Regions from separate parts of the Streptomyces sp. WI03-4A genome, predicted to be linked through region 1. Evidence: riboswitches for the same ligand, from Rfam matches in the RefSeq annotation. Region 1 holds a riboswitch; each other region holds the start of a gene.
What was found. Region 1 has a riboswitch for cyclic di-AMP ahead of PV343_RS32405 (C40 family peptidase). Riboswitches for the same ligand answer to the same signal wherever they lie in the genome.
Positions count from the first base shown of each region.

Region 2: it holds a riboswitch for cyclic di-AMP, as region 1 does, so the genes downstream of both, PV343_RS02205 (C40 family peptidase) here and PV343_RS32405 (C40 family peptidase) in region 1, are expected to answer to the same signal.
Region 3: it holds a riboswitch for cyclic di-AMP, as region 1 does, so the genes downstream of both, PV343_RS05910 (M23 family metallopeptidase) here and PV343_RS32405 (C40 family peptidase) in region 1, are expected to answer to the same signal.

Region 1 covers NZ_JARAUO010000043.1:6,490-9,755, forward strand. The annotation lists gene pcrA (DNA helicase PcrA) at 1-845, opposite strand, end outside; cyclic di-AMP (ydaO/yuaA leader) riboswitch at 1,130-1,299, shown strand; gene PV343_RS32405 (C40 family peptidase) at 1,307-2,389, shown strand; gene PV343_RS32410 (hypothetical protein) at 2,576-2,929, opposite strand.
Region 2 covers NZ_JARAUO010000001.1:470,081-473,346, forward strand. The annotation lists gene PV343_RS02195 (ATP-dependent Clp protease proteolytic subunit) at 1-247, shown strand, start outside; gene PV343_RS02200 (hypothetical protein) at 255-563, shown strand; cyclic di-AMP (ydaO/yuaA leader) riboswitch at 997-1,127, shown strand; gene PV343_RS02205 (C40 family peptidase) at 1,130-1,603, shown strand; gene PV343_RS02210 (ATP-binding protein) at 1,761-2,219, opposite strand; gene PV343_RS02215 (helix-turn-helix domain-containing protein) at 2,432-3,266, shown strand, end outside.
Region 3 covers NZ_JARAUO010000003.1:232,805-236,070, forward strand. The annotation lists gene PV343_RS05905 (GntR family transcriptional regulator) at 1-646, opposite strand, end outside; gene PV343_RS05910 (M23 family metallopeptidase) at 862-1,617, opposite strand; cyclic di-AMP (ydaO/yuaA leader) riboswitch at 1,631-1,793, opposite strand; gene PV343_RS05915 (M16 family metallopeptidase) at 2,035-3,266, opposite strand, start outside.

The DNA.
Region 1 (3,266 bases):
AGGACGTGCCGGAAGCGGCGGCGGTAGTGCTCGGCGACGTCCGGGAAGGCGCGCAGCAGGTTGACCGTCGTCATGATCAGGTCGTCGAAGTCGAGCGCGTTGGCCTCGCGCAGCCGCGACTGGTAGAGCGCATAGGCCTGCGCGAGGGTCTTCTCGAAGCCGTCGGTGGCCTGGGCGGCGAAGTCCTCCTCGTCGATCAGCTCGTTCTTGAGGTTGCTGACCTTGGCGCTGAAGGACTTGGGCGGGAACCGCTTGGGGTCGAGGTCGAGGTCCCGGCAGACCAGGGCCATCAGGCGCTTGCTGTCGGCGGCGTCGTAGATCGAGAAGGACGAGGTGAAGCCGAGCCTCTTCGACTCGCGCCGCAGGATCCGCACGCACGCGCTGTGGAAGGTCATGACCCACATCGCGTTCGCGCGCGGGCCGACGAGCTGCTCCACGCGCTCCTTCATCTCGCCCGCGGCCTTGTTGGTGAAGGTGATCGCGAGGATCTGGCCGGGGTGCACGTGCCGCTCGGCGAGCAGGTGGGCGATGCGGTGGGTGAGCACCCGGGTCTTGCCCGAGCCCGCGCCGGCGACGATGAGCAGCGGTGAGCCGGCGTGGACGACGGCCGCGCGCTGGTTCTCGTTCAGCCCGTCGAGGAGCGCGGCCGCGTCGAGCGCGGGGCGGGGGGCGCCGTCGCGGTAGTGGGCGTCACGGTCCGGCGGCACGTCGAACTTCCCGCCGAACAGATCGTCCGGAACGGGCTCCGGCGCGTGATCGTCCTCGGGCGGCGGCGGGTGCTCCTCCTCGTGCCCACGAGGGGCCTGGAGGTCCGCCAGGAAGCTGTCGTCAAAGAGGCTGCTCATCGCTCTACGAGTCTAGGGCGCCGCACCGACAACCGGTCCCCGCCCCGGAAACCCGGTCCGCGCGGGGGCCGCAACCGGACACGGCGCACCGCGGCCGGCCGCCGCGCCACGGACGCCGACATGGCCCTCACGCTGCGAGAGCGCCTTGTCACACCGGTGTGAAACAGGCGCCAGGTCACGGAAATGTATCGGACATAAGCCACACCAACCTTCACAGGAGTCACACGAGTTGGCTAGGTTGCCGTCAGGCCGCACGCACCCCTTCCGGCGAACGTCGCCGGGCGTCGCGGCCTCCGCCGAGTCCGGTGCGCCTTCGCGCGGCCGGAGCCGGGGACCCACCGATCCCGGGGTGAATCGGCCGACTCCCGCCCGGGACGACGCCGTAGGGCAACCCTTCCGAACCACCCGCCCGAACCCGACAGCTAACCCGGTAGGCGGCACGTTGGAAGGAGTCGCCACCCTTGGCGTCGCACCGCAAGCCGCGACCCGGCGGAAGTGGACCGGGTCTGCGCACCCCCGCTCTCGCCACCGCCGCGCTCACCTCCGTGGCCGTCCTGTCCCAGACGGCCGAGGCGGCCCCCGCCGACGACGGCGGGCCGAGCGTGGAGGAGATCGAGAAGAAGATCGACGAGTTCTACCGGCGGGCCGAGTCGCCGGCCGAGCCGTCCGTGGACACCCCGGAACGGACCGTACGGCAGCGGGGCCGGCTGGACTCCCTGCGCGGGAAGGTGGCGTTCGGCGACGGCCCGCAGGAGCCGGAGCACGACCGGCGTCCGCCGGACTACTTCGACCAGACCCGGCTGATGGACCGGCTGGCGTCGACGGTGAAGAAGCGGCAGGAGACCGCCAGGAGCACCGACGCGGGCGCCGAGGTTCCGGACGCCTCGGCGCACGCCCCCGCGCGCGCCCGAGCCGCCGTCCAGCCGCGGGAGACCGCCACGGCGGCCGTGTCGGCGTACGACCCGAAGACCGCCAAGGCCGCCGTCCAGCGCAAGCTCGCCGCCGCCCGGAAGCTGATGTCCCTGCTGACCGCCCCGGAGGACCCGGCCTCGGCTCCGGCCCCGAGTCCGGCCCTGAGTCCGCCCCCGCCCCCGTCTCCGGTCCCGTCCGCGGCCGGGCGGCACGGGCGGCACGGGCGGCGGGAGGCCGCGGCGCCGTCGTACCAGGCGTCGCCGGGCGTGCGGGCGACCAGGGCCGACCTGGCGATCGCCTTCGCCCGCGGCCAGATCGGCAAGCCGTACGTGAACGGGGCCAGCGGGCCCGGCTCCTACGACTGCGCCGGTCTCACCCGGGCCGCCTGGAAGGCCGCCGGTGTCACCCTGCCGCGCACCGCCCGCGCCCAGGCCGCCGTGGGCACGACGGTCCCGCTCGCCGACGCGCGCCCCGGTGACCTGGTCTTCTTCCACGATGACCTGAGCCATGTGGGTCTGTGCACGGGGGACGGGACGATGATCCACGCGCCGGGGCCCGGCGCGTACGTCCGCGAGGAGTCCCTCCGCCACGACGGCGACTCGGTCGTCCACAGCGTGGTCCGGCCCGCCTGACGCACCACCGCGCGTCCGGGACGTCCCGGACGCGCGGTCGTCCTCCTTTCCAGCCCCCCACGCGCGCGTGGCCTCCTCGTCCGGCCGGCGCGGCTCCCCGGCATCGGGATCACGCCGGGCATCTCAGGTCTGCGGATCAGGGCCCGGCGCTGAGCGTCACGTCCGCGGCGCGGTGGGGAAGGTCCCTCACGTCCACAGCACGGCGATGAAGATGTTCGCCGTGGTCAGCAGGCCGACCAGGCCGAAGACGCGCTTGTCCACCTTCTCCTCGTCGCGCTGCACGTAGACCAGCCCGAGGATGACGATCAGCAGGGCCAGCTTCACGCCGATCTTGATGGTGTCGACGTGGTGGCCGTCGGCCTCGTTGAGCCCGACCAGGGCCACACCGGTGACCAGCATGGTGAAGGCCCCGTGCAGCATCCCGGGGACGAAGCGGGCCGTGCCCCGGCCCATCGCCTTCATCTGGGTGAGGAAACCGCCGAGCAGCGCGGCGATGCCGATGATGTGCAGGCCGACGAGGAGATGGATGAGTACGTCCATGAGCCCGGAGCCTAATGAGGGGCCTCGGACCCGCCGTCACCGGGCCCGGGCGTGACATCGGACGGATCTTGCATATATGCGCCCCATAGCACCACAGCGCTTCCTGGTGTCCCGCATTCCGCGCATCGATCACCACGCTGCGTGAAGGTGTCGACTCCGGCACGGCAACACGGTCACTTACGGTCACGTTTCGATCCACCGACGCCAGTTCCGCACTCCGCGTTACCAAGCTGTCACAGGCGGGCCTAGCGTCCTCCCCCAGGTGACCGGCACCCCACCGCCGCCCGGGCCAGGGGCGGCCGCCGGTCGCCGCGCCGAGAAAGGCCCGGCGGTGGCC
Region 2 (3,266 bases), on a different contig from region 1:
GCCCGCACTGCGCGAACCGGTCGAGGGGCAGACCGGCGACCTGCTGATCCAGGCCCGGGAACTGGTCCGGGCACGCGAACTGATGGAGGAGATGCTGGTCCGGCACACCGGTCGCACCGCCGGGCGGGTGCACCAGGACCTGGAGCGGGTCCTGGTGCTCGACGCGCCGGGCGCACGGGCGTACGGCCTGGTGGACGGTGTGGTCCCGGGACGCAGGGACACGCCCGGCACCGGGCACGCGGGGTGAGCCGCCGATGCTGCCACCGGAACTTCCGCCGCTGCCCGCGCTGACCAGGGCCGAGGGCGAGCTGATCGACTGTTACCTCGAGGCCGTGGACCTGCTGGGCCGGATCAACCCGGCCCAGGACGGGGACACCTACCGCGGGCTGCGCGCGGCACAGGCCCTGGTGCGCAAGGCGGTCGAACTGCGCGACGCGCTGACCCTGATGCACCAACGGGGCGAGACGGAGCTGCACGGGGACACGCTGGCACGCGCTTTGCGGGTGCTCGACGGCGAGCGCCGCACTGCGCGCGTCACGCTCCCGCCCGACTGCGTCGGCTGATCCGGACGCATCTCCGGCCCGTACGGGCCCCGTTGTCGACGGGCCGCGCGTGCGCGGCTTGAAACGGCCCGAACGACGTACCCCCGGCCGGCGTATCTCCGGAGCTTTTTTCGGGCCTTCCGACTTGCGCGACAGGGGGGTTCCGGACCCCCTCTCGGGTGCTCCGCCCCAGGTCCGAGGCTACGTGCGGGTTCTGACGGTCGTTCGAACACAGCCCTGTCCACCCGAACGGGTGAGTGGTGAGTAACGCCACAAATTGCCGTTTGCGTTGGGATTTTCCGACTCCTGTGAGTGAAGATCCGTGTCTGACGACAAGCCCCCGCCACCGCGGCGGGGCGGTCCGGGCGGACGCCGAGTCCTGCCGCCGCCCGGATGACCGGTCGACAGGAGTGGATCGGCAGGAGTGGAGGACCCGAGCAAGACGGGTCGCCGGGACGGACGTTCGTCGCAGACGGACGGTCGTGCCGAGCAACCCTTGGGGTGAAGCCGCGACAACGCGGCCGGGCAACTTCGCCAGCCCGAATCCGACAGGTCATCCTTCACAGGCGGCTGACGAAGGGTTGCGCATGACTGCGCTCAATCGTGTCCCGTCGCTCATGGCCCGGGCCGGTACGGCCTCGGCCCTCACGCTTGCCGCCGTGGGCGGCTCGATCGCGGTGCCGGGCCTCGCCACCGACGCCTCCGCCGCGACGCTGGCGACGAAGGCGCTGCAGATCGCCGCGTCCAAGAAGGGCGCCCCGTACGCCTGGGGTGCCACCGGACCGCGGCGGTTCGACTGCTCGGGGCTGACGCTCTACTCGTTCAAGAAGGCCGGCAAGAAGCTGCCCCGTACGGCCGCCCAGCAGTACAACAAGACGCACCACATCTCGGCCAGGAGCCGCAAGGCCGGCGACCTGGTGTTCTTCCACTCGGGGTCCAGCGTCTACCACGTGGGCATCTACGCCGGTAAGAACAAGATCTGGCACGCGCCGAGGACCGGGTCGGTGGTACGGCTGGAGAAGATCTGGACCAGGAGCGTCTGGTACGGCCGGGTCAGCTGACCCTGGCTCAGGGCAGGAGCGGCTCCGCGACGGGGCCGCTCCGAGCACCGTCAGCGCCGTCCCGGCGCCTCCCGCGGCCTGCGGGCGGCCCAGGGCGGCGCTCGGACGTTCAGGCGTCACGGAGGTCCCTGGACGGCCTCTCGGCGGGCTCCCAGGGCTACGGCTCCTGCTGGCCCGCCGTGGTGACCGGTTCGGCCGGGATGCTCCAGGGCAGTTCGATGGACACCGTCTTGCCGCCCTCGCGCGTGGGGCGGATGCGCAGTTTGCCGCCGCACTCCGCGGTGAGCCAGCGGATGATGACCATGCCGCGCCCGTTGTCCTGCTGGACGGCCGCGGGCAGTCTCTTCGGGAAGCGTGGATGGCTGTCCGTGACTCCGATGCGCAGGTGTTCGTCACGGTCCAGCGCGATGTCGACCGTGAAGGTGGGTGACTGGCCGAAGGTGTGCTGTACGGCGTTGGTGGCGAGTTCGGAGACGATGAGCCGCACGGTGTCGGCCACGTCGGTGTCCGACGGCAGGCCCCACTCCGCAAGCGTTTCCACCACGTAGGAACGCGCCGCGGAGACCGAGGCGGGATCGCTCGGCAGAGTGACGGATGCTTCCAGATGGTCTGCCATGGCGAGGTCGTCCCTTTCCCACGGGACCGCAGTCCGACGAGGAGCGGATGGTTCGAGTACGGTCCCGGACTGGTGCTGTTTCGCCAGACTGCCATCACCGGGCCGGTCGGGGGAGCGATCCACCAAGATATGCATATATCTGTCGCTCAAAGCGGTGAACTCTGCGACGCGAGACCGTATATGGGCGGCCCGGAAGGAGTAAGGAGTTGCCCATGCAGAACGGTCCCGCGGTGCGGCGCCGCAAACTGGGCGCCGAACTGCGCACGCTGCGCACCGGGGCGGGGCTCACCAGTGGCGAGGCGGCCCGTCTCGTGGGCTGGCACCAGTCGAAGGTGAGCCGTATCGAGACCGGCGCCAGCGGGGTGAAACCGGCCGATGTGCGGTTACTGCTCGACGCGTACGGGGTGCGGGAAGGACAGCGGCGTGAGCTGCTGCTGATGCTGGCGGGGGCCGAGGAGGCCGGTGGCCGCAGCCGGTGGTGGCACGCCTACCGGGGGATCCTGCCGCCCACCTACCGCGATTTCATCAGTCTGGAGTCACAGGCGAGCGGGATGCGCACCCTGGAGACGACGGTGGTTCCCGGCCTGCTGCAGACGCCCGAATACGCGCGTGCCGTGACCCGCGCGGCCGTCGGCGGCGTGGACGACGAGCGGCTCGACGCACTGGTCGAGGTGCGGCTGGCCAGGCAGGACGTGCTGCGGGCCGATCCGCCGCTGGAGCTGAGCGCCGTACTGGACGAGGCGGTGCTCAGACGTGAGATCGGCGGGCCCGAGGTGATGGCGCGGCAGCTGGAACGGCTGCTCGAGGCCGCTCGGCTGCCCCAAGTACGGCTCCAGGTGCTGCCGTTCGGCGCGGGGGCGCATGTCGGTCTCACCGGGCCTTTCGTTATCTTCTCATTTCCGAGCACTTCTGATCTGGATGTGGTTGTTCTCGACCAGTTGACGAGTAGCCTCTACCTGGAACGGAAAGAAGACCTCAAGGCCTACGCGGAGGCCTTCGACACCCTTCGGATCCACGCCCTTTCCCCCCAGGACTCGTTGGATTACA
Region 3 (3,266 bases), on a different contig from region 1:
GCTCCGCGCGGGGGGCGCCCGGGGCGAGCCGCAGCCGGTGGGCGGGCGTCGCGCGCTCGGTGTGCAGGGCCGTGACCGCCCGCGCGCGCTCGCCGTCACCGCGGGCGACGGCGTCCACGATGGCGCCGTGCTCGGCCCAGGTCTCCTCCGGGTGGGGCGACGCCTCGACCACGTACATCCAGGCGATCTTGTGCCGGAGCTGGGTCAGCGTCGCGGTCAGCGCGTGGCTGCCCGCGGCCTGCGCCAGCGTCTCGTGGAACCAGCCGCCGAGCGAGCGCAGGTCCTCGCTGGTTCCCCGCCTGGCCCGCTCCTGGCCGAGCCGGACCAGGCCACGCAGCACCTTCAGATGGGCCTCGGTGCGCCGCTGGGCGGCCCGGGCCGCGCCGAGCGGCTCCAGCAGCAGGCGCATCTCCAGCAGGTCGGCGGCCTCCTGCTCGGTCGGCTCGGCCACGCAGGCACCGGCATGCCTGCGGGTCACCACGAACCCCTCCGCCTCCAGGGTGCGCAGGGCCTCGCGGACGGGGACGCGCGAGACGCCGTAGCGACGGGCGAGGACTTCTTCGGTGAGGCGGCTGCCGCGTTCGTGGACACCGGCCACGATGTCGTCCCGGATCGCCGTGCACACCGAGTGCGCCGGAATACGCATGACCGACCTCCGCCTCGATCCCCGTGACACGCCGACGAGGGACGCGCCTTTCCGTGACTCTATTGCAATGAGCCGGAATTTCCGACGGCAGGCCGGAATCCATGGATATTTTTTGGACAGCGGATGCGGTGGGCGGCGGGAAAACGGCGAAAGCCCCGGCGGGTGAGCCGGGGCTTTCGGAATGCCGTGCGACGGGGCGCCGCGCGCGGGAGGCGTCAGACGTTCACGCCGTGCTTGCGCAGGTAGGCGACCGGGTCGACGTCCGAGCCGTAGTCGGGGGTCGTGCGGGCCTCGAAGTGCAGGTGCGGCCCGGTGACGTTGCCGGTGGCGCCGGACAGGCCGATCTGCTGGCCCGGGACGACCTTCTGGCCCGCGCTGACACCGATGGACGACAGGTGGCCGTACTGGGTGTACATGCCGTCGGCCATCCGGATCACGATCTGGTTGCCGTACGCGCCGCCCCAGCCGGTGGAGACGACCGTGCCGGAGCCGACCGCGTGGACGGACGTGCCGCTGGCCGCGTGGAAGTCGATGCCGGTGTGGGAGCCGGAGGACCACAGCGAGCTGCTGGCCTGGTAGCCCGTGGAGACGTACGAACCGGCGATCGGGACGACGAACGCGTTCAGGCGCTTGCGCTCGGCCTCGCGGGCGGCGCGTGCCTTGGCCGCGCGCTCCTTGGCGGCCCGCTCGGCGGCCGCCTTGGCCGCGGCCTCCTCGGCCGCCTTCTGGTCGGCCGCCTGCTTCTGCGCGGCGGCCTGCTCGTCGATCTGCGCGGCGACGTCGTCGCTCACGGTGATCACCGGGGTGAGACCGGTCTGCTCGACGGGGCTCTCCGCCGCCGACGCCGGGCCGGCCGCGAGGGTACCGATGACACCGGTGGTGGTGAGGGCGGCGATGCCGGCCGCCTGAGCCGTGGTGCGCTTGACCCTGCCGGGCCTGCGGTGCTTCCCGGTGGCGCACATGAACGCCATGAAGTGGCTGGTCCTTTCCTTCCTTCTCGCCTACCGGGTTAGCTGACGGGTTCGGAGCAGGAAGGTCTCCTACGGACCCCCTCGCTCACGCGCGGGCGTCCGATTCACCCCAGGGACTGCGTTGGGTCCCCGGCTCCCCTGGCTCGCGCCGTGGGGGGACTCGGCGATGACTGCCCGGTGCCGCGGACGCGGCGCAGTGCCTGACGGACAGCCCCGAAGACGCTACGGCGGGCGACTTTCGATTCCCAAACGGATCGGGGTTTTTGTAGCGCATCCCACAGGTCAGACGGGCCCCCTCCGCCCCAATCCGGACATCTGGTCCGCGGTTCGGCAGGAGCCGGTGCGGCAAGGGCCCTGACGACCCGTCGGTCGTCAGGGCCCCACGCGCGCGTGGCGCGGCTTCGCCGCCGCTCGCCGCTACTCGGCGGTGACGACGGTGACTTCGCCGATGCCGAGCGCCTCGACGGGCGCCTTGATCTCGGCCGCGTCACCGACGAGCACGGTCACCAGGCGGTCCACCGGGAAGGCGTTGATGACCGCGGCCGTGGCCTCAACGGTGCCGGTGGCGGCGAGCTGCTGATAGAGCGTCGCCTGGAAGTCGTCCGGCAGGTGCTGCTCGACCTGGTCCGCGAGCGTGCTCGCGACGGCCGCCGCCGTCTCGTACTTGAGCGGTGCCACCCCGACGAGGTTCTGCACGGCGACGTCGCGCTCGGCGTCCGTCAGTCCCTCCGCCGCGAGCGTGCGCAGCACCTTCCACAGGTCGTCCAGCGCGGGACCGGTGTTCGGCGTGTCCACGGAGCCGCTGATGGCGAGCATGGCGGCACCGGTGCCCTCCGGCGTGGACCGAAGAACCTGCCCGAAGGACCGCACGCCGTACGTGTAGCCCTTCTCCTCGCGCAGGACGCGGTCCAGGCGGGAGGTGAGGGTGCCGCCGAGGCAGTACGTGCCGAGCACCTGGGCGGCCCACACGCGGTCGTGCCGGTCGGGGCCGATCCGGCCGATCAGGAGCTGCGTCTGGACGGCGCCGGGCCGGTCGACGATGACGACGCGCCCGGTGTCGTCCGCGGTCACCGGCGGCACGGGCCGCGGCTGCCCGGGGGTACCGGTCCAGGCGCCGAGGGTGTCGCCGAGCAGCTCGTCCAGGTCGGTGCCGGTGAGGTCACCGACCACCACCACGGTCGTCGTGGCGGGGCGGACGTGCCGGTCGTAGAAGGCGCGCACGGCCGCCGCGTCGATCTTCTCGACCGTGTCCTCCGTGCCCTGGCGCGGGCGCGACATGCGCGAGGCCGCCGGGAACAGCTGCCGGGAAAGCTCCTTCGCGGCCCGCCGGGAGGGGTTGGCCAGCTCGTGCGGGATCTCGTCCAGGCGGTTGCGGACCAACCGCTCGACCTCGCTCTCGGCGAAGGCGGGCGCGCGCAGCGCGTCGGCGAGCAGGCCGAGGCCCTTGGCCAGGCGGGAGGCCGGGACCTCCAGGCTGATGCGGACGCCGGGGTGGTCGGCGTGCGCGTCCAGCGTGGCGCCTGCCCGCTCCAGCTCGGCGGCGTACTCCTCGGCCGAGTGCTGGTCGGTGCCCTCGGTGAAGGCCCGCGCCATGATCGTGGCGACGCCGTCCAGGCCGCTCGGCTCGGCGTCCAGGGGCGCGTCGAGCA